DNA from 4 places in the Pseudomonas sp. WJP1 genome. Region 2 is predicted to be linked to each of the others. Evidence: predicted binding sites of a transcription regulator. Region 2 holds the regulator's gene; each other region holds the start of a gene.

Region 1 (7,919 bases), 1.0 Mb from region 2:
AGGGGCGCGTTCTTCTTCGGTCGCGCTGCTCCACGGAATCACATCGCCGTCGAGGGCGCTGTACCAATCGATCTGGTTGCCGAGCTCATCGCTTTGAGGGATGGCCAGATGATCTACCAAATCGGGATTCTTGCGGCGAATGGCTTCGCGCAATTGCAGGGCTGCCCGGTAGACCGGTTGACCTGTTTCGCCGAGGGCAGTGAATGACCCGCTCTTGCCGCTGCGTAATAGTGCCCCGCGCATTCAAACTCCATACGATCCGTTGCGCAAAAATGACAGACAAATGTGTCTGTACCTGCTCCTGCATTTGGCAAGCGACCATGATGCCATAATAGTGTCGCCGTCAAACTGCCGGAGGTTCAAACCTTATGAGACTAACGTAAGCGTGCGGAGGTTGCATAAGGTCAATATTAATTGGCTTTGGAAGGCTAGGGGGTGCACTTTTTAAGCTTGCTGAATCGTTTCATCAGCGCTATAAAAAATGCACAACTCCAAGAAAGGCTTTCCCCATGTCCCCGCTCAAACTCCTCGTTGTCCTTGGCGCGCTGTCCGCCTCCCACGCCATGGCTTGGGATTACGTCCTGCTCGACAGCGACAAAGCCGCGCAAAACTGGCAGATCACCAGCCAGCAACTCGGTGTGAAAACCGACCAACCCTTCTCCGTGACACTTCGAACCTTGCACGGTGGTCGGCAAGAGGGCGTCAGCATCGTCGACATCGATAACGGCACGATGAAGCTCTCGGTGGTGCCGACTCGCGGGATGAACGTGCTGCAGGCGTCGGTCGGTAGTGTGCGCATGGGCTGGGATTCGCCGGTCAAGGAGGTGGTCAATCCGTCTTTCATCGAGCTCAATGGCCGCGGTGGTCTGGGTTGGCTGGAAGGTTTCAATGAGCTGGTCACCCGCTGCGGCTACGAATGGGTCGGCCACCCCGGCGTCGACAACGGCGAACTGCTGACCCTGCACGGTCGGGCCGCCAACATTCCTGCGAACAAAGTCACCCTGCACATCGATGAAAAACCACCGTACGCCATCACCTTGCGCGGCGAACTGAAAGAGCAGGCGTTCAAGAAAGTCGACTTCTCCGTGGCGACAGAACTGGTCACCGAACCCGGCAGCGTAACGTTCGCGCTCAACGACACCCTGACCAATAACGGTGACTATCCGAAGGAATACCAGGCGCTGTATCACAGCAACTTCAGCACGCCGTTCCTGGAACAGGGCGCCCGCTTCGCCGCACCGGTGAAACAGGTCTCACCGTTTAACGACAAAGCCAAAGGCGATCTGTCGGACTGGCAAACCTACCGCGCACCGACCAAGGACTACGACGAGACGGTTTACAACGTGGTGCCGTATGCCGATGCCAAGGGCGATACGTTGACCGTGTTGCATAACAAGGCCGGCAGCCTGGGGGTTTCGGTCGGCTTCAACACTCAGACACTGCCCGTTTTCTCCCTGTGGAAAAACACCGATACCCAAGGCCAGGGCTATGTCACGGGGCTGGAGCCGGGAACAAGTTTTTCCTACAACCGCCGTTATCAGCGGCCACTGGACCTGGTACCGACAATCGGGCCGAAGGAACACAAGCAGTTCCGCATCAGCTACAGCTTGCTGGCGGATAAGGCGGCTGTGGATAAGGCCTTGAAGCAGGTGAGCGAGATTCAAGGTGGGCGGGAGACTGAGGTGCGGCAGACGCCGTTGGTCGATCTGACCAAGGGGTGACGCTGGCTAGAGCGTTGTCGGTCGATATTGCAGCGCCTCGGCCAAATGTTCGCGTCTGATTCCGTTGGCTTGTTCAAGGTCCGCCAGCGTGCGCGCGACCTTGAGCAGTCGATGGGCTGATCGCAGGGAGAGATTGAGTCGTTCACAAGCGGTTTCCAGCCAGTTTTCATCGACTGTGGACAACTTGCAGTGCTTGCGAAGCCCCGGCAGATCGAGAAAGGCATTGGCACAGCCCTGACGCGTCTGTTGGCGCTCGCGTGCATCGGCCACGATCAATGCAGCGCTGGCGCTGTCCTCTCCCGGTTTCACGGGTGGATTCAGCGCCGTGGCCTCCCGTGCCACGGTCAGGTGCAAGTCGATCCGATCCAGCAGCGGGCCCGATAGCTTGTTGCGATAGCGCTGAACCATGTCAGGTGTGCAGGAGCAGCGCCCGGTAGGTTCGCCAAGATATCCACAGGGGCACGGATTCATCGCCGCCACCAACTGGAACCGCGCTGGAAACCGTACGCGATCCTTCGCCCGGGAAATCACGATATGCCCGGACTCCAGGGGCTCTCTCAACACCTCAAGCACCCTGCGTTCAAATTCCGGAAGCTCATCAAGAAACAAAACACCATGGTGGGCGAGGGTGATCTCGCCCGGCTGAGGTTTCGAGCCGCCGCCCACCAGCGCGGGCCCTGAGGCGGAGTGGTGAGGCTGGCGAAACGGCCGATGCGGCCAATGGCTCAGCGGTACACAACTGGTGACCGATTGAATGGCTGCGACCTCCAGGGCTTCGCTTTCCGACAGCGGCGGCAGCAGCCCGGGCAGGCGACTGGCCAACAAGGTTTTTCCGGTCCCCGGCGGCCCGCTGAACAGAAGGTTGTGCGCACCTGCGGCGGCAATCAACAGCGCTCGTTTGGCTGCCTGCTGACCCTGCACTTCATTCAAATCAGGATAGGGTTTGCTGGCGTAGAGCAAACCATTGGAGACATAGGGCTCGATCGGCGTATGCCCATTGAAATGCGCAACCGCCTCCAGCAAATGATCCACCGCAATCACCTTCAAGCCCGACGCCAGGCATGCTTCCTCGGCGTTGGCCCGCGGTACGACCAGCGAACGCCCAGCCTTGCGCGCCGCCAATGCTGCGGGCAATACACCGCGCACGGCCCGGACCGCGCCAGACAGGGCAAGCTCCCCCAGGCACTCCACATCATCGAGCGTCAACGTCGGCACCTGTACGCTGGCCGAGAGAATCCCCAGCGCAATCGCCAGGTCGAAGCGCCCACCATCCTTGGGCAAATCCGCCGGTGCCAGATTCAACGTGATGCGCCGTTGCGGAAACTGCAGCCCGGAATTGATGATCGCGCTGCGCACCCGGTCCTTGCTTTCCTTCACCGCCGCCTCGGGCAGCCCGACCATGGTCAGCGATGGCAAACCATTGGCCAGATGGACTTCAACGGTGACAGAGGGAGCATCCACGCCAACCTGGGCGCGGCTGTGGACGATGGAGAGGGACATGGTCGTTCCTTGAGGTGACGGAGGCCGCTTCCTGCGGGTTTTTCAAGGATAGACGGGGGAGAGGGGATGGTGGAGTGGTTATGCGGGCATAACTTTCACGGGATATTACGGTTACGCATCAGGGCATCGGCGAGCTACAAAAAAACCGCCATTGAGGCGGTTTTTTGATAGACAGTTTCAGGCTCTTTTGCCGGCAAGCAAGCCAGGAGGTTCAAGGTCGTTGCCGTGAGTGGCAGCGACATCAAGGAATCGTTGTTGATTGGCTGAAATACTGCCAGCCAGCCGAAGCGCTTCAGCATGATACTGAACGATAAGTAACAGCCTGGCTTTTCGCTTTTTGTGAATCATGGACACCTCCTGTGCCTGGGAGTGAGATAGATACTATTAATCGTTCAGGTAAATGACAAGTCGATTGGTCTGGTCGAAGCTGAATCCGAGAGTCTGGTAGTAGGGGAGGACATTTGGGTCAGGATCTTGAATCTCTATTTCATTGCACCCCAGCATTCGTGCATAGGTATCTGTAGCCAGCAGCGCCATCGAGGCGATCAAGCCACGAAGAGGATGAGATCTGTCTGGGTGGCCCTGCAAAAGAACGATCTTTATGCAAATAGTGCTTTTACGCGGAGTGGCATAACACAGACCACACAGCTTCTTTTCGTACCAGATGGCCAAATCCAGTCCCTTGGCATCTTTGCACTTCCAATCCGGTACGTTTTCCCACGGGTAGAGTGCAGCTTCCATCCACGGGTGACAGGCAGTTATCGCTGCGGGAGTTATTGGTTCGAACCTAACGGCCTCGGTGTTGAGTTTCCTAGCCCGAGACTTACAGTCCTCGACGAAAATTTTATAGGCGAGCATTCGTGCATTTGATTTGTAAGTCTGGTTTCGAAGTTCGGTGCCTTTTCCTTTTCTTCTCATTGCTAGCGTCTATCGAATAACAAGGAGAAAAGTGTAAAGAAAAGGGTGCGGACTGATAAATCAGGCAGGAGAGCTACGTTTTGTAGGACCGTGCCGAGATAGTTGAAGGACGTCGGTGAAAGAGTGTGGCAGGTCTTGCTGGATGAAGGTTGCTGGTTATGATCTCGTTGAATTCAGACGTAGGTAACGTGAATGAACAGGAATGGGATGCGCCCGATTCATCCAGGTGAAATTCTTAGCGAGGAGTTTTTGAAGCCGCTGGGCATTTCAACCGCTGCGTTGGCCAGCTGGCTGAACGAGCCTGAGGCTGAAGTAAGCAAGGTTGTTGGTCGGCAGAGCGGTATCGGTGCTGGTCTGGCGCAAAAGCTATCCATCCACCTGAACACCACGCCCGAGTTCTGGCTGAATCTGCAATCGACTTATGATTTGCGTTCAGCCCAGATCGAGCGTGGTTGAGCGTTAAGTATTCAAAGCGACTGCAAGACTCGTGAAGCCCGCTTCCACCAAGGGGGCACCGGACGTCTTGTCTGCTCCCGATCCGTCACCATCTGCGGTACATCCTGCAATCGAATCCAGGGCTGGTTATTCCAGTGCAGCAAGCTCAACGACATTTCCGGCCAGTTGAGCAGGCTCAGTTGTGGGCGTTCGGTTGTGCTCAGGTGTTGGGCATCACGGAGAGCGGGGACGACTTCGTGGGTGAGCCATTCACGCAACGCTCGGTACTCGGGGCAGTAGTGGTAGACGAGGAGGGCGTAGACGCCGGATTCGCTGATTAGCAGGGTGTTTTCGATGTTGCCGTGGATGAGCGTTTTGACGGTTTGGTATTGGTCGGGATCTAGTTTTCGGAGTTGGCGGTCGTTGAGGTAGATGCGTAGTAATCGTCCCAGGTCGCGGGCGCTGAACCAGGGTTGGTTTTGGAGGAGGAGGGCATGGAGGTGGAGTTTGTGGCGGGTGAAGACGTGGGGGATCAGGTAAGCATCATCTCGATTCATTGATACAGCTCCTTTTGCTTAAGGGCTGCCGGCAATTGTCGCCAAACAATTGGGTGGCAGTTGTACGCGGGTTGGCGAACCGGAGCAAAAGGAACCCGGCAGACCCGGAGGTCTCCCACGCACAACCGCCATGACTTGCATCGATGGTCGTCATGCTCCTTAAGCTTCCAGGTCGCCAAACCCAGTGCTGAACATTCAGCATTGGGTGAGCTTAGGAACCGGAGCATCGCGGCGCAATCGGACGGCGGATGAGAACTTTGTAGGACGTTGCCGGGATTGTTGCGGGGCTTAGGATCAAAAGATCGCAGCCTTCGGCAGCTCCTATAGGTAAAGCGGAAGGTCGTGCCGACCTTCAATCGCGGGCAAGCCCGCTCCCACAGGGATCGCGGTGTTTACTCGGCAGGTGGACTGAGCTTCGCTTCCAGCTCCGCCACTTTCGCTTCAAGAGCCTCCAACCGTGCCCGCGTGCGCGCCAATACGACAATCTGGCTATCGAACTCTTCCCGGCTAACCAGATCCAGCTTGCTGAACCCGCTCTGCAACAGCGCCTTGAACTGGCTTTCGATTTCGCTTTTCGGCAGTGGAGTGTCGCCGCTGAAGAGGCGAGAGGCGGTGCCTGTCAGGGCGTCGAGGAAGTCTTTGGGCGCGAGCATGGGGAAATGTCCTGGTAGCAATGACGGGCAGTGTACCACGCAGTGTCTATAGTCAAATTCGCGGGTCAGGGATGCACGCTTTTCGCGCATGGGGACGGACGGTCTCGCACCGTTGTTGTGCGTGACGCGTTGGGTGTTGTCGTGAAGTGGTAGCGATCTGTTGGCAAAGGCTTGAAAACTATGCGTTTTGTGGAGATGGCAAGCTTTCTGCTTAGATGCTGATGACCCATGCACTGATGCAGTCGCTGTGACGAATGCAGTGCGCCAGGCGAAACGCGGGGGAGTGTTTCGCAAGGAGCGGTTAGCTGGCGTCGGACGGGCAGGTAAGGCCGACGATGCGTTACAAAGCCAGGCACTGCGCTTAGACTTGAGACGGGTTTGTTTTCCTGGGGCAAGTCCACCAAATTCGGGAGAGAGTTTTCATGAAGCTAGTCACTGCCATCATCAAGCCGTTCAAGTTGGACGACGTACGCGAGTCGTTGTCCGAGATCGGCGTGCAGGGCATTACCGTTACTGAAGTCAAAGGCTTCGGTCGGCAGAAGGGTCACACCGAGCTGTATCGCGGCGCGGAGTACGTGGTCGATTTCCTGCCAAAGGTGAAGATTGATGTCGCCATTGACGACAAGGATCTCGACCGGGTTATCGAGGCGATAACCAAGGCGGCCAACACCGGCAAGATCGGTGACGGCAAGATCTTCGTGGTCAATCTGGAACAGGCGATTCGCATCCGTACCGGCGAAACCGATACCGACGCAATCTAAGCCGCCACAAACCCAACGCCCCAGGAGAAAACAAAATGACTCTGCGTAAATTCGCAGGGCTAGGAGCCCTGTTGTCCTTCGTAATGCCCTGCCTGGCCATGGCGGCAGACGAAGTGGCGGCCCCAGTCCTCAACTCCGGCGATACCGCCTGGATGTTGACCTCGACAGCCCTCGTGCTGTTCATGACCATTCCCGGCCTCGCGCTGTTCTACGGCGGCATGGTGCGCTCCAAAAACATTCTTTCCGTGATGATGCAGTGCTTCGCCATTACCGGTCTGATCAGCGTCCTGTGGGTCATTTATGGCTACAGCATCGCGTTCGACACCACGGGCATGGAGCAGGGCGTCGTCAACTTCAACTCCTTCTTCGGTGGCATGGGCAAGGCCTTCCTCGCCGGTGTCACGCCATCCAGCCTGACCGGCCCTGCGGCGCTGTTCCCTGAGGCGGTGTTCATCACCTTCCAGATGACGTTCGCCATCATTACCCCGGCGCTGATCGTCGGTGCCTTCGCCGAGCGCATGAAGTTCTCCGCGATGCTGATCTTCATGGGCATCTGGTTCACCCTGGTGTATGCACCGATCGCGCACATGGTCTGGTCCGGCAACGGCGGCCTGATGTGGGACTGGGGCGTGCTGGACTTCGCCGGCGGCACCGTGGTGCACATCAATGCCGGTGTGGCCGGTCTGGTTGCCTGCCTGGTACTGGGCAAGCGCAAAGGCTTCCCGACCACGCCGATGGCACCGCACAACCTGGGTTACACCCTGATGGGCGCGGCCATGCTGTGGGTCGGCTGGTTCGGTTTCAACGCCGGTTCCGCCGCGGCGGCCAACGGCACTGCCGGCATGGCAATGCTGGTTACCCAGATCGCTACCGCCGCCGCTGCTCTGGGCTGGATGTTTGCCGAGTGGGTCACCCACGGCAAGCCAAGCGCACTGGGCATCGCTTCGGGTGTGGTTGCAGGCCTGGTAGCCATTACCCCGGCCGCTGGCACCGTAGGCCCGATGGGTGCTTTGGTGATCGGTCTGGCTGCAGGCGTGGTGTGCTTCTTCTGCGCGACCACCCTGAAACGCAAACTCGGCTATGACGACTCCCTGGACGCCTTCGGCGTGCACGGTATCGGCGGTATTCTCGGCGCGATCCTGACCGGTGTGTTCGCTGCACCGGCCCTGGGCGGTTTCGGCACTGTCACCGATATCGGTGCGCAAGTCTGGATTCAGCTCAAGGGCGTGGGCTTCACGGTGATCTACACCGCGATCGTCACCTACATCATCCTCAAGGTCCTGGACGCTGTAATGGGCCTGCGTATCACCGAGGAAGAAGAAGCGGTCGGTATCGATCTGGCGCTTCACAACGAACGCGGCTACAACTTGTAAG
Region 2 (7,919 bases):
GGGCGGCACGGCAGTGGGCACTGGCGTCAATGCGCATCCCGAATTCGCTGAGCGCTTCAGCCAACAGCTGAGCAAGCTGACCCAGGTGCAATTCACCCCAGGGGTGGATCTGTTTGCCTTGATCGGGTCCCAGGACACTGCCGTTGCCGTATCCGGCCAGCTCAAGGCCACCGCGGTTTCGCTGATGAAAATTGCCAACGACCTGCGCTGGATGAACTCCGGCCCCTTGGCCGGCCTGGGTGAGATAGAGCTCGAAGCCTTGCAACCGGGGTCTTCGATCATGCCCGGCAAGGTCAACCCGGTGATCCCGGAGGCCACCGCCATGGTCGCCGCCCAGGTGATCGGCAACGACACGGTGATCACCATCGCCGGTCAGTCGGGCAATTTCGAGCTCAACGTGATGCTGCCAATCGTCGCCCAGAACCTGCTGAGCAGTATCGAATTGCTGGCCAACTCCAGCCGGCTGCTGGGTGAAAAGGCAATTGCCAGTTTCAGGGTCAATGAAGACCGGATCAAGCAAGCGCTGTCGCGCAACCCGATCCTGGTGACCGCACTCAACCCGATCATTGGCTACCAGAAAGCCGCTGAAATCGCCAAGAAGGCCTATCAGCAGGGCCGCCCGGTGATCGATGTCGCGCTGGAGCACACGGACCTGTCGCGTAGCCAGCTGGAAGAGTTGCTCAACCCGGAAAAACTCACCGCTGGCGGCGTGTAAACACTACCACCGCTTTGGAGGCTCACCATGGAGCACTGGAAACGCACGATCGAAAGGGCAAATCGCTATTTCATGTTGGGTGAGCTGGTTGATGCCCGCGAGGCTTACTTGCAGGCATTGGCCCTGGCCCAGGTGCTTTTCGAGCGCTGGGGAAATGCCGATGAAGCGGTGGCGGCCTGCGTGATTTCCCATCACAACCTGGCGGACCTGCATCTGCGCCTGAATCAGCCGGAGGAGAGCGCCGAGTACCTGTGCGCCATCCACCAGCGTCTATTGCAAGCCATGCAGGACCCGCGACTGACGCCAGCCCTGCGCGAAGCCGCACTGCGCCAGAGCAACAAGACCTACGTCGAGCTGCTGAATTTCATCAGCGAACACGGTGAATACCCACGCACCCATCGTTTGCTGCACATCGATGCTGCTTCACCCTCGCAACGCCCTTCGCCTCACCCTCATGGAGTCCACTGAACATGGCTTTTGCCCTGCCTACCTTGCCGTATGCCTACGACGCCCTGGAACCGCACATCGATGCGCAGACCATGGAGATTCACTACACCAAGCACCATCAGACCTATATCAACAACCTGAACGCTGCTGTCGAGGGCACCGAGTTCGCCGAGTGGCCAGTGGAAAGGCTGGTGGCCGCCGTACAGCAACTGCCTGAGAAGCTCCGTGCGGCAGTGATCAATCAGGGTGGCGGCCACGCCAACCATTCACTGTTCTGGGAGGTCATGGCGCCCCACGGCGGCGGCAAGCCCGAAGGCACGCTGGCCCGGGCCATCGACGAGCAACTGGGTGGCTTCGACAGTTTCAAGGAGGCTTTCACCAAGGCTGCGCTGAGCCGTTTCGGCAGTGGCTGGGCCTGGCTGAGCGTTACACCGCAGAAGACCCTGGTGGTGGAAAGCAGTGCTAACCAGGACAGTCCGTTGATGAATGGCAATATGCCGATCCTCGGCCTGGATGTGTGGGAGCACGCTTACTACCTGCGCTATCAGAACCGCCGTCCGGAATACATCGGCGCGTTCTACAACGTGATCAATTGGCCAGAAGTTGCTGCGCGCTATCAAGCTGCACTGGCCTGAGTGTTCAATAAAAACAACCCAAGGCTGATTATGGGCACTGAAACACTGGCGATCGGAAGTGGACGAATGTTTCGTTACGCATTTGGATCGCTGCTACTGCTGGCGGGCACGAGCTTGCTGGTTGCACACGGGCTGGCGTGGCTGGATCTGGAGCCGCGGCTATCGCGGGCGTTGCAGGGCGGTGCGATCTGCGCCCTGGGTACCGCGCTCGGGGCCGTACCGGTGCTGGTGATCCGGCGTATGCCCCTGGCACTCAGCGATACCCTGCTGGGCTTTGGTGCTGGCGTGATGCTCGCGGCGACAGCGTTTTCGTTGATCGTGCCGGGCATTGCCGCGGCAGAAAACCTCGGCATGACGCCGTGGGCAGCCAGCAGCCTGATCTGTTTCGGCATCATGCTCGGCGCGCTCGCTTTGTTCCTGGTGGATCGCAAGGTCTCGGGAGCTTCACCAGAAATGCTCATCGGCTCCGTGGAGCATCCGGTGATCCCGCCACGGATCTGGCTGTTCGTGTTTGCAATCATTGCCCATAACATCCCTGAAGGCATGGCGGTCGGCGTGTCGGCCGGTGGTGGTATGCCTGATGCCGACAGCCTGGCAATGGGCATTGCCTTGCAGGATGTGCCGGAAGGGTTGGTGATCGCGTTGGTCCTGGCCGGGGCAGGGATGTCGCGTTTCAAGGCTTTTTTGATTGGTGCAGCGTCAGGGTTGGTTGAGCCGGTGTTCGCGCTGTTGTGCGCGTGGCTGGTGAGCCTGGCTGAACTGTTGTTGCCTTTGGGTTTGGCGCTGGCGGCGGGGGCGATGCTGTTGGTGGTCACCCACGAAGTCATTCCCGAGTCGCGACGGCATGGTCACGACAAGCTGGCCAGCCTTGGGTTGCTGATCGGGTTTTGTTTGATGATGGTGATGGATACGGCGTTGGGCTGAGAAAAAGATCGTCCGAATGAGGCCCGAGCCTGCGGACGATCTTTTGACCTTTACTCGCCTTCGTCGAAGTAGTTGTTGATCAACGTCACCAGCGCATCCAGCGCTTCCTGTTCCTGCTCGCCTTCGGTACTCAGATGAATCCTGGTGCCCTTGCCGGCGGCCAGCATCATCATCGCCATGATGCTTTTACCATCGACGGTGGTTTCTGGCGTGCGTCCCACCCTGATCGTGCAATCCTTGAATTGACCGGCGACCCCAACGAATTTTGCCGAAGCGCGGGCATGCAGGCCCAGCTTGTTGATGATTTCGATTTCCAGAGCAGGCATCGCGATGTGAATCCTTTAGCTGAGGTCGCGGTGGCGAACCTGGACATTCTTCAGGGATTGCTGCAGGACCTGGCCAAGACGTTCAGTCAGGTAGACGGAGCGGTGATGGCCGCCGGTGCAGCCAATTGCAATGGTGACATAGGCACGGTTGCTGGCGGCAAAGCGTGGCAGCCATTTGAGTAAATAAGTAGAAATGTCCTGGAACATTTCCTCGACATCGGGTTGCGCCGCCAGGTATTCGGCCACCGGTTGGTCGAGCCCTGACTGCTCGCGCAGTTCCGGCTTCCAGTAAGGATTGGGCAGGCAGCGCACGTCGAATACCAGGTCGGCGTCGACCGGCATGCCGCGCTTGAACCCGAACGATTCCACGAGGAATGCCGTACCGGGTTCCGGCTGGTTCAGCAGGCGCAGCTTGAGGGTATCGCGCAGTTGATACAAATTCAGGCTGGTGGTGTTGATCTTGAGATCGGCAAGGTCGGCAATCGGTCCAAGCAGGGTGGTCTCGTCGTTGATCGCTTCAGCCAGTGAGCGGTTGGCATTGCTCAGCGGGTGCCGCCGACGGGTTTCCGAGAAACGTTTGAGCAGGGTTTCCTCGTCGGCATCCAGATACAGGACATCGCACTGGATGTGGCGACTGCGAACTTCGGCCAGCAACTCGGGGAACCGCGACAGGTGGCTCGGCAGGTTGCGAGCATCGATGGATACGGCAACCAGCGGTTGTGCCAGCTCGGTGTGGATCAGCGCTCGCTCGGCCAGTTCGGGCAGCAAACCGGCAGGCAGGTTGTCAATGCAGTAGTAGCCGTTGTCCTCGAGGACGTCGAGGGCAGTGCTTTTACCTGAGCCGGAACGACCGCTGACTATGATCAAGCGCATGATTAGTGACCGTTTTGCTCGCTCAGGACAACCTGATACAAGGCTTCATTGCTCGAGGCGCTACGCAGTTTTTCGCGCACTTCCTTACGGTCGAGCATGCTGGCGATCTGGCGTAACAGCTCCAGGTGCGCATCGGTAGCGGCTTCCGGGACCAGCAGCACAAACAGCAGGTCAACCGGGGCGCCGTCGATGGCGTCGAAATCGATGGGGGCATCCAGGTGCATCAAGGCGCTGATGGGTGCGTTGCAGCCCTTCAGTCGACAGTGGGGAATGGCGATGCCGTTGCCAAAACCGGTCGAGCCTAGTTTTTCGCGGGCAATCAAAGCCTCGAAGACATCTTGCATCTCCAGATCCGGCACTTCGCGATGGATAAGGTTGGCAATTTGCTCGAGGGCTTTCTTTTTACTGCCGCCCGGCACGTTCACCAGGGAACGGCCGGGGGTCAGGATGCTTTCAAGTCGGATCATGGGTTGGGAGTGTTAACGACCCGTAGCGCCCTGGAGGAGGCTCTGGGTCTTTTCCTTATGCTTTTTGAGTTGTTTATCCAGCTTGTCGGTCAATGCGTCGATCGCCGCGTACATGTCGGTATGTTCCGCGTTGGCGACCACTTCATTGCCGGGAATATGCAGCGTGGCTTCGATTTTCTGCTTCAGCTTTTCGACCGTCATCGTGACCTGCACGTTAGTGATCTTGTCGAAATGTCGCTCCAATCGTTCGAGTTTTTCGCCGATGTAGGAGCGAAGAGGTTCGGTCACTTCCAGTTGGTGTCCACTGATGTTGACTTGCATACAGCTTCTCCTTCGTTGCCAGTGCATAAAGCGGCAGATCCAGATGATCTGCCACTGGAACGCTGTGGCGTGGCCCTACATCAACCGCTTGCGTTCGCTCGAAGGCGCGATCCCCAGGGATTCGCGATACTTGGCGACGGTGCGGCGGGCCACCTGAATGCCTTGTGCCTCCAGTAAACCAGCGATCTTGCTGTCACTCAACGGCTTTTTCTGATTTTCCGCAGCTACCAGTTTTTTGATGATCGCGCGAATCGCCGTGGACGAGCATTCTCCGCCTTCGGAGGTGCTGACGTGGCTGGAGAAAAAGTATTTCAGTTCATAGATGCCCCGAGGGGTATGCATGAATTTCTGCGTGGTGACCCGTGAAATCGTCGACTCGTGCATGCCGACTGCTTCGGCGATGTCATGCAGGACCAATGGTTTCATGGCCTCGTCGCCGTACTCCAGGAAGCCGCGCTGATGCTCGACGATCTGCGTGGCCACTTTCATCAGGGTTTCGTTGCGGCTTTGCAGGCTCTTGATGAACCAGCGGGCTTCCTGCAGCTGATTGCGCATGAAGGTGTTGTCGGCGCTGGTGTCGGCACGGCGAACGAACCCGGCATACTGGGCGTTGACCCGCAGGCGAGGCACCGACTCCTGGTTGAGCTCCACCAGCCAGCGTTCGTTGTCCTTGCGCACGATCACGTCGGGAACCACGTATTCGGCTTCGGTCGACTCGATTTGCGAGCCCGGGCGCGGGTTGAGGCTCTGGACCAGTTCGATGACCTGGCGCAGTTCATCTTCCTTGAGCTTCATGCGGCGCATCAGCTGGCTGTAGTCGCGGCTGCCGAGCAAGTCGATGTAGTCGGTGACCAGGCGCTTGGCTTCGGCCAGCCAAGGTGTCTTGGCGGGTAGCTGGCGCAATTGCAGCAGCAGGCATTCGCCCAGGTTGCGCGCACCGATACCGGCAGGTTCGAATTGCTGGATGCGGTGCAGGACGGCTTCGATTTCGTCCAGTTCGATGTCCAGTTCCGGATCGAAGGCTTCGAGGATTTCCTCCAGCGTCTCGTCCAGATAACCCTGGTTGTTGATGCAGTCGATCAGGGTCACGGCGATCAGGCGATCGGTGTCGGACATCGGTGCCAGGTTCAATTGCCACAACAGGTGGCTTTGCAGGCTCTCGCCGGCCGATGTGCGGGTGGTGAAATCCCACTCGTCGTCATCGTTGCTCGGCAGGCTGCTGGCGCTGGTCTGGTAGACGTCTTCCCAGGCGGTGTCGACAGGTAATTCGTTGGGGATGCGCTCGTTCCAGTCGCCTTCCTCGATGTTATCGACGGTCGGGGCGCTTTCCTGGTAAGAGGGTTCCTGGATGTCGGTACTGGGCTTGTGTTCGGCGTTGTCGGCCAGTGGGTCGGAATTGTCGAAGTCGTCGCCTTCTTCCTGGCGCTCGAGCATCGGATTGGACTCCAGGGCCTCCTGGATTTCCTGTTGCAGGTCCAGGGTCGACAATTGGAGCAGGCGGATGGCCTGTTGCAGCTGCGGTGTCATCGTCAGCTGCTGGCCCATTCTCAAGACTAGCGATGGTTTCATGGCAGGGGCTTAACACCTTATTCGCCGGCGCACATGCGCCATCCACTACAGGGCGCCGGAGCGCCAAACTTAAGCAAATTATATGCCCGAAACTGCGGCGTTTGCCTAGAGCGCTGTAACAATAAAAAAAGATTGATTTTTTATTGCGGCAAGCGCTCGGCCGACCCGCCGGACACCGCGATGCTTACAGGCGGAATTCATGCCCCAGGTACACTTCCTTCACCAGGTCGTTGGCCAGGATGGTTTCAGCGTCGCCTTCGGCGATCAGTTGGCCATCGTTGACAATATAGGCGGTTTCGCAGATATCCAGGGTTTCACGGACGTTGTGGTCGGTGATCAGCACGCCGATCCCCTTCGCCTTGAGGTGGTGGATGATCTGCTTGATGTCGCCTACCGAGATCGGGTCCACGCCGGCGAACGGTTCGTCGAGCAGGATGAATTTCGGGTTGGTGGCCAGTGCCCGGGCGATTTCCACACGGCGGCGCTCACCACCGGACAGGCTCATGCCGAGATTGTCGCGGATGTGGCTGATGTGGAACTCCTGCAGCAGGCTTTCCAGTTCCTTGCGACGACCGGCCTTGTCGAGCTCCTTGCGGGTCTCGAGGATGGCCATGATGTTGTCGGCCACCGAGAGTTTGCGGAAGATCGATGCTTCTTGCGGCAGATAGCCGATACCCGCCTTGGCGCGACCGTGCATCGGCTGGTGGCTGACATCGAGGTCATCGATCAGTACGCGGCCCTGATCGGCCTGTACCAGGCCGACGATCATGTAGAAGCAGGTGGTCTTGCCGGCGCCGTTGGGGCCGAGCAGGCCGACGATCTGGCCGCTGTCGATGGACAGGCTGACGTCACGCACGACCTGGCGGCTCTTATAGCTCTTGGCCAGGTGCTGGGCTTTCAGAGTTGCCATTACGGGGCCTTTTGCTCGTCGGTTTTCTTTTTCGGCTGGATCACCATATCGATGCGCGGGCGCGATTCGGTCACCTTGCTGCCCGTGGCGCGACCGGCGCTGGCCAGCTTCTTCTCGGTGTCATAGACGATTTTCTCGCCTTGAGTGATGTTGTCGTCCTTGTCGATGACCTTGGCCTTGTCGATCAGCACGACACGATTTTGCTTGGCAAGGTACTGGATGGTCACGCCCCAGCCCTGCACGGGCTTGGAGTCGCCGGCGGTCTGCAGTTGCTCGAAGTAGGCCAGGTTGCCAACCGAGGTCACCACATCGATGTCGCCATCGGCGGCGCGGGTCATTGTCACCTTGTTGCCCTTAACGATGATCGAGCCCTGGGTGATGATCACATCGCCCGTATAGGTGGCTACACCGTTCTTGTCGTCCAGCTGGGCATCATCGGCCTGAATGCGGATTGGCTGCTGCTGATCGTTCGGCAGAGCCCAGGCGCTCACGCTTCCCAGTGCTGCGCCCAGACTGAGCAAAATAGGGAGGGTTTTAACGAGCCTCATACTGTCCTCTTACGTTCGATAGCAGGTGTATCCTGCTTTCTTTCAAATACGCCTTCATTCCCTTGCCAGTCGATACACCGCCAGCGCCGTCGATTCTAACGTCTCGCTCGGTCTGCGCATATTGCTGCTGCGGGAACACGGTCATGCGGGTGGTGGTAATCAGCGTCCTGCGGTTTTTTTCGTC
Region 3 (7,919 bases), 2.6 Mb from region 2:
TTGGCCAGGCCGGCAGCCGCACGCTCGGAAGCTTCTTCATGCAGTTTTTTCCACAGCGCCGGTACGTGACCGAGCCAGGCGGTGAAACCCCATTGCTCGCGACGCAGGTTCGGCGCGATGTCGGCAGCGATCATCGCCGCTTCGACCAGGAAGGTGCCGACGCCGCACATCGGGTCCGCCAGCGCGCCGCCTTCAGCCGCGATACGCGGCCAACCGGAGCGGATCAGGATCGCAGCCGCCAGGTTTTCCTTCAGCGGCGCCGCACCTTGCTGCAGGCGATAACCGCGCTGGTGCAGGCTATGGCCGGACAGGTCGAGGGAGAGGATCGCTTCGCCGCGATCCAGGCGCAGGTGGATGCGCAGGTCCGGGTTGAGCTTGTCGATGGACGGACGGTCGCCCTGCGGGGTGCGCAGTTTGTCGACGATGGCGTCCTTGACCTTCAAGGCGCCGAAGTGAGTGTTGTCGATGCCCGAGCCGTGGCCGCTGAATTCGACGGCCAGGGTGCCGTCATTGAGCATGTGGTCTTGCCACTCGATGTCCAGCACACCGTGGTAGAGGTCTTCGGCGTCTTTCATCGGGAAACGCTTGAGCACCAGCAGCACCCGGTTGGCCAGGCGCGACCACAGGCACAGGCGATAAGCGGTTTCCATGGTGGCCATGCCACGCACGGCAGAAGTGTGCTCACGCGCTTCCTCAAGGCCAAGCCCGACGGCTTCCTCGATGAGCAGGCCTTCAAGGCCTTTTGGGCAAGTGAGGAAGAGTTCGAAACGATCGGACATGAGGATTCGCAGCCTTTGCTGAGTGAACCGGCAACGCATTGCCGGCCCGGTTTTCAATCAGGCGCTTTTCTCGAAGAGCGCCCGCGTGGCACGAAGGTGTGCCGTTCCACCCTTGCTGCCCGGGTTAAATGAGCTTAGATGCAAGGACAGATAAAAAAGTTAATGCAACAAAATGACATAAGTCGACCCTTCGTCGAATAGTCCGTCCCGGCAACGGGAGGCATTCTCAGCAAGGGATTAACCTGATCATCCAACGCAGGGCCGATCATACCGGGGTTTGATCAATAAATACGCCACAAACATCATGTTACTTAGTGCCATAGCACATTAATAGTTACGTCCTTATGACAAAACGATCATTCCCTCGATGTGACGCATTGGTTAGAACTCAATACAGGTTGGCGCCGCAATGACGCCAACACCTTGGCTCGTCACGCCGGCAACGAGCCCCCAACGGCAGAGTTTTTCTGCCAGACCTCGATTGAGGTCGACGCGATACCTACAGTCAACAAGTGAGGGCAACACCCTATGAGAAGACTTAAGCGTGATCCGTTGGAAAGAGCATTTTTGCGCGGATATCAATATGGCGTTGGTGGCAAATCCCGTGAGCTTTGCCCATTTACTCTACCGTCGGTACGCCAAGCCTGGATTAACGGCTGGCGAGAAGGACGCGGCGACAACTGGGACGGTATGACCGGCACTGCGGGAATCCACAGACTCAACGAACTTCACGCCGTCGGCTAACACAGGGCACACACTCCGACACACAATCTGATCATGTAGCGAATTAACCACGCACGTCCCATCCGGACGGCGGGCTGCGGCCCAAGGGCTCCTTTGAAGGGGCCCTTTTTTATGCCTCGGTCAGCACAATCGCTGTAGGAGCGAGCATGTCGAATCGTCGCACCGTCGCGATGGTCGTTAACGATAACGCTGGAAACCTGACACCCCGCGGCGCTTTCAGGCTCATCGCGAGCATGCTCGCTCCTACAGGGGGACGGGTTATCTGAGGGCGGCGATGGCGTCTACCGACTCACGAATCAGCGCCGGGCCCTTGTAGATGAAGCCCGAGTAGATCTGCACCAGGCTCGCGCCCGCGCTGATTTTCTCCGCCGCGTGTCGGCCTTCGGTAATGCCACCCGCCGCGATGATCGGCAAGCGACCGCCCAGTTCCGCAGCCAGCACCTTCACGGTGTGCGTGCTCTTGTCACGCACCGGAGCGCCGGACAGGCCGCCCGCCTCGTCACCATGCTCCATGCCTTCGACGCCCACGCGGCTCAGGGTGGTGTTGGTGGCGATGACCGCGTCCATACCGGTTTCGATCAACGCCTGTGCTACCTGCGCAGTTTCTTCGTCGGTCATGTCCGGCGCGATCTTGATCGCCAGCGGCACGTGCCTGCCGTGACGCAGCGCCAGTTCCGCGCGACGCGTGGCGAGGTCTGCCAGCAATTGCTTGAGCGAATCACCGAATTGCAGGCTGCGCAGGCCCGGGGTATTGGGCGAGCTGACGTTGACCGTCACATAGCTGGCGTGGGCGTAGACCTTGTCCAGGCAGATCAGGTAGTCGTCGACCGCACGTTCGACCGGGGTGTCGAAGTTCTTGCCGATGTTGATGCCCAGCACGCCCTTGTACTTGGCGGCCGCCACGCGGGCCAGCAAGTGATCGACACCGAGGTTGTTGAAGCCCATGCGATTGATGATCGCCTCGGCCTCCGGCAAGCGGAACAACCGGGGTTTCGGATTGCCCGGTTGCGCACGCGGGGTAATGGTGCCGATTTCGACAAAACCAAAACCCAGCTGCGCAAAGCCGTCGATGGCCGCGCCATTCTTGTCCAGGCCGGCGGCCAGGCCCACCGGGTTCGGGAAGTCCAGGCCCATGACATTCACCGGCAGTTTTGCCGGGGCCTTGCACAGCAAGCCGTTGAGCCCCAGACGCCCACCCGCGCCGATCAGGTCCAGGGACAGATCGTGGGAGGTTTCCGGAGAAAGTTTGAACAACAGCTGACGGGCCAGGGTGTACATGGGCGGGCTTGACTCGATTGGCGGCGAAATGAGGCGGCGATTATACCCGCGCATCGGGGTCGCAAGCGAGGCGCGCGACAAAAACAGCGGGCGATGGCATATGCCTTGCACCGGCACAGGCATCAGCACGCAGGCCAACGGCGGAATGCGTGCCAGGACAATGGCGTCGTCAGCCGGCCCTGCTCATACGGGGCCCGGGACGACGTTTTTTTTGGAAGGTGCGAAATCGATGAACGAACCCTCAACCACCCCCCTGGCCTGGGTCAATGGCAGCGATGCCCCGGAAAAGACCGAAATCAACCTCGGCTTCATGGCCCTGAGCGACTGCGCTTCGGTGGTGGTCGCCGCCACCCAGGGCTTCGCCCAGCCCTACGGACTGACCCTGAATCTCAAGCGCCAGTCGTCCTGGGCCAACCTGCGGGACAAACTGGTGAGCGGCGAACTCGACGCCGCCCACAGTCTCTACGGCCTGATCTACGCCGTGCACCTGGGCATCGGCGGCGTGGCCCCCACCGACATGGCGGTGCTCATGGGCCTGAACCAGAACGGCCAGAGCATCAACCTCTCCCACGGCTTGCAGGCCGCCGGCGTGACCAGTCCTGAAGCACTGGACCGTCACGTGCACCAAACTCGCCCAAAACTGACCTTCGCCCAGACCTTTCCCACCGGCACCCATGCCATGTGGTTGTATTACTGGCTGGCGAGCCAGGGCATTCATCCGCTGCACGATGTCGACAGCGTCGTGGTGCCGCCGCCGCAAATGGTGGCGCACCTGCAAGCCGGGCGTATCGACGGTTTCTGCGTCGGCGAGCCCTGGGCCGACAGCGCGGTGAAGCAGAATCTCGGTTTTACCCTGGCCACCTCCCAGGCCATCTGGCCCGACCACCCGGAAAAAGTCCTCGGTTGTACGCGCGCCTTCGTCGAGCAATACCCCAACACCGCCCGCGCCCTGGTGATGGCGATCCTCGAAGCCAGCCGTTTCATCGACGACAGCGTCGAGAATCGCCGCAGTACCGCGCAATTGCTCAGTGCACCGCAATACCTCGATGCGCCGCTGCCGTGCATCGAACCACGACTGCTGGGCGACTATGCCGACGGCCTGGGCAACGAATGGCAAGACCCGCACGCGCTGCGTTTCCATGGGCAGGGGGAGGTCAACCTGCCCTACCTGTCCGATGGCATGTGGTTCATGACTCAGTTTCGCCGCTGGGGCCTGTTGCGCGACGACCCCGATTACCTCGCCGTAGCCCGTCAGGTGCAACAACTAGACTTATACCGTGAGGCCGCCAACGCTGTCGGTGTCGCCGCCCCGGGCAATGAAATGCGCAGCAGCCAGTTGATCGACGGCAAGGTCTGGGACGGTGCGGACCCGGCCGGTTATGCCCGCAGCTTCAGGCTGCACGCCATGAGCGACAGCTCGCCACTTCTCGCCAGCCGCTGACAGGAGACTGCAAACATGCTGCGTATCCTGCTGATCAACGACACAGCGAAAAAAGTCGGGCGCCTGAAGGCCGCCCTGACCGAGGCCGGCTTCGAGGTCATCGACGAATCCGGGCTGACCATCGACTTGCCCGAACGCGTCGAAACGGTGCGCCCGGACGTGATCCTGATCGATACCGAGTCACCGAGCCGCGATGTCATGGAGCAAGTGGTGCTGGTCAGCCGCGACCAGCCACGGCCGATTGTGATGTTTACCGACGAACACGACCCCGATGTGATGCGCCAGGCGATCAAGTCCGGGGTCAGTGCCTACATCGTCGAAGGCATCCACGCACAGCGCCTGCAACCGATTCTCGACGTGGCCATGGCGCGCTTCGAAAGCGACCAGGCCCTGCGCGCCCAACTGCACGCCCGTGACCAGCAACTGGCCGAGCGCAAGCGCATCGAGCTGGCCAAGGGGCTGCTGATGAAGATGAAGGACTGCAACGAAGAAGAGGCCTACACCCTGATGCGTCGCCAGGCGATGAGCCGCCAGCAGAAGCTGATCCAGGTGGCGGAGCAGATTATTGCCATGAGTGAGTTGTTGGGCTGAAGGACGCCTTCGCGGGCAAGCCTCGCTCCTACAGGGTCAGTGCCTGTGGGAGCGAGGCTTGCCCGCGAATGGCCGTAACACGGACTCAGACTGTTGGCACAAATCTCGCTAGGTAATCACCACAGGTAACCAACGGCGGTTGCCCCACCTACGACAAAGACGTCGCTCACCTCATTTGCCCCATGGCGAATCAGGTGGCGGCGTTTTTTTTGTTTTGGCTCCCGTTCGAGACTCCTATCAGCTGAGGTGCGCGATGAATTCAAGCTTCTGGAAATCCGGCCATACCCCGACACTGTTCGCAGCCTTCCTCTATTTCGACCTGAGTTTCATGGTGTGGTACCTGCTCGGCCCGCTGGCCGTACAGATCGCTGGCGACCTGCACCTGACCACGCAACAACGCGGGCTGGTGGTGGCCACGCCGATTCTGGCCGGGGCGGTACTTCGTTTCGCAATGGGCATGCTGGCTGATCGCCTGTCACCCAAGACCGCCGGCCTGATCGGCCAGGTGATCGTCATCTGTGCGCTGTTCGGTGCCTGGAAACTCGGCATCCACACCTACGAGCAAGCATTGCTGCTGGGGCTGTTCCTGGGCATGGCCGGCGCCTCCTTCGCCGTCGCCCTGCCCCTGGCATCGCAGTGGTATCCGCCGCAGCACCAGGGCAAGGCCATGGGCATCGCCGGGGCCGGAAACTCCGGCACCGTACTGGCGGCGCTGATTGCGCCGGTTCTGGCGGCTGCCTTTGGCTGGAGCAATGTGTTCGGCTTCGCGCTGATCCCGCTGATCCTGACGCTGATCGTTTTCGCCTGGTTGGCCAAGAACGCACCTGAGCGGCCGAAAGCCAAGTCCATGGCCGACTACTTCAAGGCCCTGGGCGACCGCGACAGCTGGTGGTTCATGTTTTTCTACAGCGTGACCTTCGGTGGCTTCATCGGCCTGGCCAGCGCCCTGCCCGGTTACTTCAATGACCAGTACGGCCTGAGCCCGGTGACCGCCGGCTACTACACGGCAGCCTGCGTGTTCGGCGGTAGCCTGATGCGTCCGCTGGGCGGCGCCCTGGCCGATCGTTTCGGCGGCATTCGCACCCTGCTCGCGATGTACACCGTGGCGGCCATCTGTATCGCTGCCGTCGGTTTCAACCTGCCCAGCTCCTATGCCGCGCTGGCCCTGTTCGTGTGCACCATGCTCGGTTTGGGTGCAGGCAACGGTGCGGTGTTCCAGTTGGTGCCGCAGCGGTTCCGTCGCGAAATCGGCGTCATGACCGGCCTGATCGGCATGGCCGGCGGCATCGGTGGCTTTGCCCTGGCGGCAGGCATGGGTGCGATCAAGCAGAGCACCGGCAGCTACCAGATGGCATTGTGGTTGTTCGCCAGCCTGGGCGTGCTCGCCTGGTTCGGCCTGCATGGCGTAAAACGCCGCTGGAGAACCACCTGGGGTTCGGCCGCCGTGACGGCTGCACGGGTCTGACGCCGCCATGAGCCTGCAATTGAGTTTCGCGCAAGCCAGCGCCATCGGTCCGCGCGATGAGAATCAGGATGCCTTGCGCCTCGTCACGCCGGCCCCGGCGCTGGCAGCCAGCAAAGGCTACCTGTTCGCCATCGCCGATGGCGTCAGCCAGTGTGCCGACGGCGGCCTGGCAGCTCGCTCGACCTTGCAGGCCCTGGCACTGGATTACTACGCCACGCCGGAAACCTGGGGCGTTGCCCAGGCGCTGGATCGCCTGCTGCTGGCGCAAAATCGCTGGCTGCAGGCCAACGGCGCAGGCCAACCACTGCTGACCACCGTCAGCGCCCTGGTCCTGCGCGGCCGGCGCTTTACCCTGGCCCATGTCGGCGATTGCCGGGTGTATCGCTGGCACGCCGAGCAGTTGCAGCGAGTCAGCGAAGATCACGTCTGGGACCAACCGGGCATGCAGCATGTACTCAAGCGCGCACTGGGTCTGGACCAGCACCTGGTGCTGGACTTTCTCGATGGCGAATTGCGCACCGACGAAAGCTTTGTGCTGCTCAGCGACGGTGTCTGGGCGGTCCTGGGCGACACCGCCATTGCGGCGATCCTGCGTGACCAACCGGACCTGGACAGCGCCGCGCAAACCCTGGTCAACGCCGCCCACCTGGCGGGCAGCCAGGATAACGCCAGCGCCCTGCTGGTGCGGGTCGATGCCCTGGGTGAAGCGAACATCGGCGATGCATTGATCCATCTACAGCAATGGCCGCTGCCACCGGCACTGAAACCGGGCCAGGTGTTCGAGGGCTGGCAGATTGAAGGGATTCTCGGCCAGAGCCAGCAGTCGTTGCTCTATCGGGTACGCGACAGCCAGCAGCAACCCTGGTTGCTGAAAACCCTGCCCCCTCGCCTGCATGACGATCATCAGGCCGGGCAAGCGTTGCTGTCCGAAGAATGGTTCCTCAAACGCGTGGCCGGGCGGCACTTTCCTGAGGTGCATGCGGCCAGCCAGCGTCAGCATTTGTACTACGTGATGCGTGAGTATTCGGGCTCGACACTGGCGCAACTGCATGAACAAACCGGCCCCATGCCCCTGGCGCAATGGCAGGACGTGGCTGAACGCCTGCTGCGAGCGGTCGGCATGCTCCATCGACGGCAGATCCTGCATCGCGATATCAAACCGCAGAACCTGCTGGCAGGGGACGACGGCGAGTTGCGCCTGCTGGATTTCGGCCTCGCCTACTGCCCGGGCCTGTCTGAAGACCAACCCAGCACCCTGCCCGGAACCCCCAGCTATATCGCCCCGGAAGCCTTCCGCGGCGATGCACCGACGCCACAACAGGACCTGTATGCGGTGGGAGTGACTTTGTATTTTCTGCTCACCGGGCAATTTCCCTATGGTGAAATCGAAGCCTTCCAACGCCCTCGATTCGGCGTTCCGGTCAGCGCCAGTCGCTACCGCCCCGACCTGCCGGAATGGATTGCACAAAGCCTGGAACGCGCGGTGGCCGCAGACCCGGCGCAACGCTTTGAAACTGCCGAGGAATGGTTGCGGCTGTTGGAACAGGGGGAGCGAAGCAGCTTAAGCGTACGCCCCAGGCCTTTGCTGGAGCGCGAACCGCTGAAGGTATGGCGGACATTG
Region 4 (7,919 bases), 570 kb from region 2:
GAACTTGTCAGCCGAGTCGCCTTCTTCAACGCGCAGTGCAACGTTGTAAAGCAGCTCTTTGTCCAGACGTTCCTTGATGTTACGGGAAGTCACGAACTTGCCTTCTTTACCGCAGAATGGCGAGTCGTTTACCTGGAAGGTCATGGAAACGGTTGGCTCGTCGACGGTCAGCGGCTTCATCGCTTCGACGTTGTCCGGGGTGCACAGGGTGTCGGAGATGAACAGCGATTCCATACCGCTGATGCACACGATGTCGCCTGCAGCAGCTTCTTCAACGTCTACACGGTGCAGACCGTGGTGACCCATCAGCTTCAGGATACGACCGTTACGCTTCTTGCCATCGGCGCCGATAGCCACAACCGGGGTGTTCGGCTTGACGCGACCACGAGCGATACGGCCAACACCGATAACACCCAGGAAGCTGTTGTAGTCCAGTGCGGAGATCTGCATCTGGAACGGACCGTCACGGTCAACAGCCGGCGCTGGTACGTTGTCGACGATCGACTGGTACAGCGGGGTCATGTCTTCAGCCATTTCGTTGTGGTCCAGACCGGCAATACCGTTCAGGGCCGAGGCGTAGACGACTTTGAAGTCGAGCTGTTCTTCGGTGGCACCCAGGTTGTCGAACAGGTCGAAGATCTGGTCCAGAACCCAGTCCGGACGCGCGCCTGGACGGTCAACCTTGTTGATGCACACGATCGGACGCAGGCCGGCTTCGAAAGCCTTCTTGGTCACGAAACGGGTTTGCGGCATAGGGCCGTCTTGAGCGTCAACCAGCAGCAGAACGGAGTCAACCATCGACATTACGCGTTCTACTTCGCCGCCGAAGTCGGCGTGGCCCGGGGTGTCCACGATGTTGATGTGGTAGCCGTTCCAGTTGATGGCGGTGTTTTTCGCCAGGATGGTAATACCGCGCTCTTTTTCCTGGTCGTTGGAGTCCATCACGCGCTCGTCGTTGAGCTCGTTGCGCTCCAGGGTGCCGGATTGACGCAGGAGTTTGTCTACCAGGGTGGTTTTACCATGGTCAACGTGGGCAATGATGGCGATGTTGCGTAGATTTTCGATCACTTGTGTATCTCGATCAGAGGATTCGGTGTGCTGACAAGTCTTGGCAGCGATTTACAGTAGAGTCAGGCCTTGCCGTTACAGCTTGACGGCGGCGTCGGGGGGCCGGTGACGCAAGCCACAGGCAAACAGCCCCGGGCACTTAGCTCGGTCGATAAACGCGCACATTGGCATGTCCCTCACTGAGCAAATGGTGGGCATGCAGGCGACTCATCACGCCTTTGTCGCAATAAAGCAGGTACTGGCGAGTAGGGTCCAGTTCCTTGAAACGAGCGTTCAGTGCATAAAACGGCATCGTTTGTACCTCGATGCCAGCAAGGTCCAGCGGGTCGTCTTCAGCGGCATCCGGGTGACGGATGTCGATGACGATCTGACCGGCCAGCGCTTCGCTGACTTCTTCAATCTGCAGGTCCTGGCCCAATTCGTCGATCACGCGATCGATCGGTACCAGTTTGGCGTTCTCGAGCGCACGCTCAAGGACTGCCATGTCGAATTCTTTCTCTTCGTGCTCCACGCGATGGCGCTTGGCAGCGGTCTTGGGGTTCACCGAGATGACCCCGCAGTACTCCGGCATGTGCCTGGCGAAGTCGGCGGTGCCGATTTCGTTGGCCGTGTCGATGATGTCCTGCTTGTGGCTGGCAATCAGCGGGCGCAAGACCAGTTTGTCGGTCACGCAATCGATCACCGACAGGTTCGGCAACGTCTGGCTCGACACCTGGGAGATCGCCTCACCGGTCACCAGCGCTTCGATGTGCAGTCGATCGGCAATTTGGGAGGAAGCGCGCAACATCATACGCTTCAATACTACGCCCATATGACTGTTATCGACTTTGCCGAGAATTTCTCCCAGCACTTCTTCGAACGGCACACTGACAAATAACACGCGTTGCGAGCTGCCGTACTTCTTCCAGATGAAATGCGCGACTTCCATGACGCCCAATTCGTGGGCACGTCCACCCAGGTTAAAGAAGCAGAAATGCGCCATCAGGCCGCGGCGCATGATCTGGTAGGCCGCAACGGTGGAATCGAAGCCACCGGACATCAGCACCAACGTCTGTTCCAGCGCACCCAGCGGATAACCGCCGATACCGTTGTGCTGACTGTGGATCACGAACAACCGTTGGTCGCGAACTTCGATGCGAACTTCGATTTCAGGCTTTTTCAGGTCGATTCCGGCGGCACCGCACTGACGGCGCAACTGGCTGCCGACATATTTTTCGATGTCTATGGAGCTAAATGGGTGCTTGCCGGCGCGTTTGCAACGTACCGAGAAAATCTTCCCGGCCAGTGCATCACCGTAGTGCTGCTTGCACTTCTCGACGATGTCATCGAAGTCACCCAGCGGGTACTCGTCGATTTGCAGGAAGTGCGCGATGCCCGGCATGCAGCTCAGGCGCTCGCCCATCTCCTTCAGGGCCTTGGGGTCGCTGACGCGGGTCTCCAGCTCGAGATTGTCCCACACGCCGTTCACCACCACAGCCGGGTCCAGGTCACGGAGCACGGCACGGATGTTCTTGGCCAACTGGCGGATGAAACGCATCCGTACCGGGCGGCTCTTGATGGTGATCTCTGGAAAGACTTTTACGATTAATTTCATGGAAACAGCGCGCGCAAGGCCTGCCGAAAAAGGGGGGCGCGGATTATAGCGGAAATTGCTCAAGGTTTAACCAGTTAATGTGCAGAAGGTTTTGCACGCACCAAAACAGGTCATATTTCGATTTCAGCGCCACATTAAGGGGCGCATTTTTCTGCTTTAAAGCCTTTTGCACCTCTATAAGCGTGAATTTGGGGCAAAAAACCCATGGTGGGGCACTGGCATGCAATTTGCTCCCTTGTGAGGCAGGTTGCCTTGGCAGAGTATTCGCGCCGGCATCACAAACATTTAAGGGCATCCACTACCAGCCCTAATCCACCCGGAGGACACTATGTCGAAGTCGGTTCAACTCATCAAAGATCATGACGTCAAGTGGATTGATCTGCGCTTCACAGACACCAAGGGCACTCAGCACCACGTGACCATGCCGGCTCGCGATGCGCTGGACGATGACTTCTTTGAAGTCGGCAAAATGTTCGACGGCTCCTCCATCGCTGGCTGGAAAGGCATCGAAGCCTCCGACATGATCCTGCTGCCGGACGACTCCACCGCTGTTCTGGACCCGTTCACCGAAGAGCCGACCCTGATCCTGGTCTGCGACATCATCGAACCTTCGAGCATGCAAGGCTACGACCGCGACCCACGTGCGATCGCCAAGCGCGCCGAAGAGCACCTGAAATCCACCGGTATCGGTGACACCGTGTTCGCCGGTCCAGAGCCAGAGTTCTTCATCTTCGACCAAGTGAAGTTCAAGTCCGACATTTCCGGCTCCATGTTCAAGATCTACTCCGAACAAGGTTCCTGGATGTCCGACCAGGACATCGAAGGCGGCAACAAAGGCCACCGTCCAGGCGTCAAAGGTGGCTACTTCCCGGTTCCGCCGTTCGACCACGACCACGAAATCCGTACCTCCATGTGCAACGCACTGGAAGAAATGGGCCTGACCGTCGAAGTTCACCACCACGAAGTGGCAACTGCCGGCCAGAACGAAATCGGCGTCAAGTTCAACACCCTGGTGAAGAAAGCCGACGAGACCCAAACCCTGAAGTACGTCGTGCACAACGTTGCCGATGCCTACGGCCGTACCGCTACCTTCATGCCTAAGCCTCTGTACGGCGACAACGGCTCGGGTATGCACGTACACATGTCGATCTGGAAAGAAGGCAAGAACACCTTCGCTGGCGAAGGTTATGCCGGCCTGTCCGATACCGCCCTGTACTTCATCGGCGGCATCATCAAGCACGGTAAGGCCCTGAACGGCTTCACCAACCCGGCAACCAACTCCTACAAGCGCCTGGTTCCAGGCTTCGAAGCTCCGGTAATGCTGGCCTACTCGGCTCGTAACCGCTCGGCTTCGATCCGTATTCCTTACGTGTCGAGCCCGAAAGCCCGCCGTATCGAAGCACGCTTCCCGGATCCGGCTGCCAACCCGTACCTGTGCTTCGCTGCACTGCTGATGGCTGGCCTGGACGGCATCCAGAACAAGATCCACCCTGGCGACGCAGCTGACAAAAACCTGTACGACCTGCCGCCTGAAGAGGCGAAAGAGATCCCACAAGTTTGCGGCAGCCTGAAAGAAGCCCTGGAAGAGCTGGACAAAGGTCGTGCGTTCCTGACCAAAGGCGGCGTTTTCAGCGACGACTTCATCGACGCTTACATCGCCCTGAAAAGCGAAGAAGAAATCAAGGTACGTACCTTCGTACACCCACTGGAATACGAGCTGTACTACAGCTGCTAATCCGGTAGCGCCTGCGCAAGCGGCGTGACAAAGAGGCCTCCTTCGGGAGGCCTTTTTTTGTAGGCAACGTCTCACGCAAACAGTCCATGTTTCCCCGGGCATTCCCGGCAACGTCCGGCTTAAAAAAATATGAGCGCCCCGTAGCCTGTACCGTCTTGAACTCAAAGGACGGAAACATGAAGCGATCCATGCTCACCCCCCTAATTACCGCCCTCGTCGCCCTCGCCTTGCAGGGCTGTAGCAACTCCGCGTCCCCAACAGCGATCGAACGCAAAGTCCTGTTGCAAAGCAGCAGATCCTGGGACGACACGCCTTACACTCACTACCCTTACGCCGAACCTGAACTGTCAGTGCTTAAGCTGAAGATCCCGGCCAATACGCAACTTCCATGGCATACCCACGTCATGCCAAATGCGGCGTATATCCTCAGCGGCGAGCTGACGATAGAAAGCAAGGACAGTGGTCAGATCCGGCGCGTCAAACAAGGCGAAGCCGTGGCCGAAATGGTCAATATCACCCACCGCGGAGTCACCGGTGAGGAACCGGTAGAACTTATCGTGTTCTATGCTGGCAGCGAGGGTATTCCTTTGTCGGAGTAATTTTTGCTGCTCACAGGGAGCCTGAATGCGGCCACTCTTATTGTTCCTGGGGCTGTTATCAGGCTTTCCTGCAATGGCCCAGATCTACAAGTACACCGATGCTGCCGGCAACACGGCGTACAGCAATCAACCACCCGATGGCGTTAGCGCCCAGGCGGTTGATTTGCCACCTTTGAACCGTATCGAGCGCCAACCGCCCAGCGAACCTGCTCCGCCCACCCCCATCAACAGCCGCGAGCAGATAAACAGTGCCTACGAGGTTCTTGAGCTGACAGGCCTGCCCAACGAAGGGGCCTTGCGCGCCAACAACGGCACCTTCACCGTCAACGTGCTGATCAAACCGCGCCTACAAGGCTCGCACCTGTTCAGGCTTTTACTGGATGGGCAACCCTATGGCCAGCCAGGCAACGTACCGATCCTGCAGCTGGTGAACATCGATCGCGGCTTGCACAGCGTCGCCGTGCAAGTGATCGACGGCGAAACAGTCGTACAGCAGAGCCCCACGGTGACCTTTACCTTGCAGCGAGTGCACAAGCGCTGAAGGACTTGCGCTTGTTTTAGCCTCGTTTGATTTTTCGCACTATATTGGTGCGATTGGTTGCACCGCGTTCAAATTCCAACCCATTTTGGTTCGAAAGTACCCGAACAATCTGGCAAAGCGCCACGCAATCGAGCGTCAAACGCCCGTTTCAGCGCTTAAACGCTTCTTTTCAGAGCCTTGGTTTGGTTTTTGCAGTTTGCTCGCATCAGCTCTTTATTCATGCGCCAAAAGAGGTCCTGAATGACCATCAGCGACGCACTACACCGCTTGCTGCTCGACAACCTGACCACCGCCACCATCCTGCTCAACGCCGAACTGCGCCTTGAGTACATGAACCCCGCGGCGGAGATGCTCCTGGCCATCAGCGGCCAGCGCAGCCATGGGCAGTTCATCAGCGAGCTGTTTACCGAATCCACCGAGGCGCTGAATTCGTTGCGCCAGGCGGTACAGCAGGCGCATCCCTTTACCAAGCGCGAAGCGATGCTTACCGCACTTACCGGCCAGACCCTCACGGTCGATTACGCGGTAACGCCGATCCTTTCAGGCGGAGACACATTGCTGCTGCTCGAAGTCCACCCCCGCGACCGTTTGTTGCGCATCACCAAGGAAGAAGCGCAGCTTTCAAAGCAGGAAACCAGCAAGATGCTGGTGCGCGGCCTGGCTCACGAAATCAAGAATCCGCTGGGCGGTATTCGCGGCGCGGCACAGCTGCTGGCCCGCGAGCTGCCGGAAGAAAGCCTGCGCGATTACACCAATGTCATCATTGAAGAGGCCGACCGCCTGCGCAACCTGGTCGATCGCATGCTCGGCTCGAACAAACTGCCATCGCTGGCCATGTGCAACATCCACGAGGTGCTGGAACGCGTCTGCCATCTGGTCGAGGCCGAAAGCCAGGGCTGCATCACTTTGGTGCGCGACTACGACCCGAGTATTCCAGACGTCCTGATCGATCGCGAACAAATGATCCAGGCCGTGCTGAACATCGTGCGCAATGCGATGCAGGCCATCAGCAGCCAGAATGAGCTGCGCCTGGGCCGCATCAGCCTGCGCACCCGCGCCATGCGCCAGTTCACCATCGGCCACGTGCGCCATCGCCTGGTGACCAAGATCGAAATCATCGACAACGGACCGGGCATTCCTGCGGATCTTCAGGAAACCATCTTTTTCCCCATGGTCAGCGGCCGTCCGGACGGTACCGGGCTGGGCCTGGCCATTACCCAGAACATCATCAGCCAGCACCAGGGCTTGATCGAATGTGACAGCCACCCCGGCCACACCACCTTCTCGATCTTTCTGCCACTGGAACAAGGAGCCACATCGACATGAGCCGTAGTGAAACCGTGTGGATCGTCGATGACGACCGTTCTATCCGCTGGGTCCTGGAAAAAGCCTTGCAGCAGGAAGGCATGACCACGCAAAGCTTCGACAGCGCCGATGGCGTGATGAGCCGCCTGGCGCGCCAGCAGCCGGACGTGATCATCTCCGACATCCGCATGCCCGGTGCGAGCGGCCTGGACCTTCTGGCGCGGATTCGCGAGCAACACCCCCGGCTGCCAGTGATCATCATGACCGCGCACTCCGATCTGGACAGCGCTGTCGCGTCCTATCAGGGCGGCGCCTTTGAATACCTGCCCAAGCCGTTCGATGTCGACGAAGCGGTCTCCCTGGTCAAGCGCGCGAATCAGCACGCTCAGGAACAACAAGGCCTGGAAGTCCCGGTCGCACTGACCCGCACCCCGGAAATCATCGGCGAAGCGCCAGCGATGCAGGAAGTGTTTCGCGCCATCGGGCGCTTGAGCCACTCCAACATCACCGTACTGATCAACGGCGAATCCGGCACCGGTAAAGAACTGGTGGCCCACGCCCTGCACCGCCACAGCCCGCGGGCCGCTTCACCGTTCATTGCATTGAACATGGCGGCGATCCCGAAAGACCTGATGGAATCCGAGCTGTTCGGCCACGAAAAAGGTGCGTTCACCGGTGCCGCCAACCTGCGTCGCGGGCGATTCGAGCAGGCGGACGGGGGCACGCTGTTCCTCGACGAAATCGGCGACATGCCGGCGGACACCCAGACTCGTTTGCTGCGGGTACTGGCTGATGGCGAGTTCTACCGTGTCGGTGGTCACGTCCCGGTCAAGGTGGACGTGCGGATCATCGCCGCCACGCACCAGAACCTTGAAACCCTGGTGAATGCCGGGAAATTCCGGGAAGACTTGTTCCACCGTCTCAACGTGATCCGCATCCACATACCGCGCCTGTCGGACCGTCGCGAAGACATCCCGACCCTGGCCAAGCACTTCCTCGGCCGTGCAGCGCAGGAGCTGGCGGTCGAGCCGAAATTGCTGAAAAACGAAACCGAGGAATACCTGAAAAACCTGCCAT

What was found. Region 2 encodes sigma-54, which starts transcription at its own class of promoters, with help from an activator protein. Its sites were predicted from a motif close to ANTGGCATNNANNTTGCTNT; they were not measured.
Region 1: a site for sigma-54 is predicted at 5,979-5,998, ahead of glnK (P-II family nitrogen regulator). Genes of this name have one in related genera too.
Region 3: a site for sigma-54 is predicted at 2,894-2,913, ahead of OH720_RS23735 (CmpA/NrtA family ABC transporter substrate-binding protein). Genes of this name have one in related genera too.
Region 4: a site for sigma-54 is predicted at 2,877-2,896, ahead of glnA (type I glutamate--ammonia ligase). Genes of this name have one in related genera too.

The regions. Positions count from the first base shown of each region.
Region 1 is NZ_CP110128.1:6,844,628-6,852,546, reverse strand. It holds gene OH720_RS30975 (SrfA family protein) at 1-243, opposite strand, end outside; gene OH720_RS30970 (aldose 1-epimerase family protein) at 510-1,721, shown strand; gene OH720_RS30965 (YifB family Mg chelatase-like AAA ATPase) at 1,728-3,221, opposite strand; gene OH720_RS30960 (hypothetical protein) at 3,399-3,569, opposite strand; gene OH720_RS30955 (hypothetical protein) at 3,606-3,962, opposite strand; gene OH720_RS30950 (HigA family addiction module antitoxin) at 4,332-4,595, shown strand; gene OH720_RS30945 (BRO-N domain-containing protein) at 4,607-5,131, opposite strand; gene OH720_RS30940 (accessory factor UbiK family protein) at 5,524-5,784, opposite strand; gene glnK (P-II family nitrogen regulator) at 6,207-6,545, shown strand; gene OH720_RS30930 (ammonium transporter) at 6,581-7,918, shown strand.
Region 2 is NZ_CP110128.1:885,547-893,465, forward strand. It holds gene OH720_RS03915 (class II fumarate hydratase) at 1-715, shown strand, start outside; gene OH720_RS03920 (hypothetical protein) at 743-1,183, shown strand; gene OH720_RS03925 (superoxide dismutase) at 1,186-1,797, shown strand; gene OH720_RS03930 (ZIP family metal transporter) at 1,828-2,721, shown strand; gene OH720_RS03935 (HPr family phosphocarrier protein) at 2,772-3,047, opposite strand; gene rapZ (RNase adapter RapZ) at 3,063-3,920, opposite strand; gene ptsN (PTS IIA-like nitrogen regulatory protein PtsN) at 3,923-4,387, opposite strand; gene hpf (ribosome hibernation-promoting factor, HPF/YfiA family) at 4,400-4,708, opposite strand; gene OH720_RS03955 (RNA polymerase factor sigma-54) at 4,784-6,277, opposite strand; gene lptB (LPS export ABC transporter ATP-binding protein) at 6,462-7,187, opposite strand; gene lptA (lipopolysaccharide transport periplasmic protein LptA) at 7,187-7,735, opposite strand; gene lptC (LPS export ABC transporter periplasmic protein LptC) at 7,722-7,919, opposite strand, start outside.
Region 3 is NZ_CP110128.1:5,311,631-5,319,549, forward strand. It holds gene rlmKL (bifunctional 23S rRNA (guanine(2069)-N(7))-methyltransferase RlmK/23S rRNA (guanine(2445)-N(2))-methyltransferase RlmL) at 1-779, opposite strand, end outside; gene rmf (ribosome modulation factor) at 1,308-1,523, shown strand; gene OH720_RS23730 (quinone-dependent dihydroorotate dehydrogenase) at 1,782-2,801, opposite strand; gene OH720_RS23735 (CmpA/NrtA family ABC transporter substrate-binding protein) at 3,031-4,242, shown strand; gene OH720_RS23740 (ANTAR domain-containing response regulator) at 4,258-4,833, shown strand; gene OH720_RS23745 (nitrate/nitrite transporter) at 5,087-6,298, shown strand; gene OH720_RS23750 (bifunctional protein-serine/threonine kinase/phosphatase) at 6,306-7,919, shown strand, end outside.
Region 4 is NZ_CP110128.1:318,434-326,352, reverse strand. It holds gene typA (translational GTPase TypA) at 1-1,068, opposite strand, end outside; gene thiI (tRNA uracil 4-sulfurtransferase ThiI) at 1,208-2,662, opposite strand; gene glnA (type I glutamate--ammonia ligase) at 2,991-4,397, shown strand; gene OH720_RS01485 (cupin domain-containing protein) at 4,574-4,996, shown strand; gene OH720_RS01480 (DUF4124 domain-containing protein) at 5,022-5,537, shown strand; gene glnL (nitrogen regulation protein NR(II)) at 5,778-6,863, shown strand; gene ntrC (nitrogen regulation protein NR(I)) at 6,860-7,919, shown strand, end outside.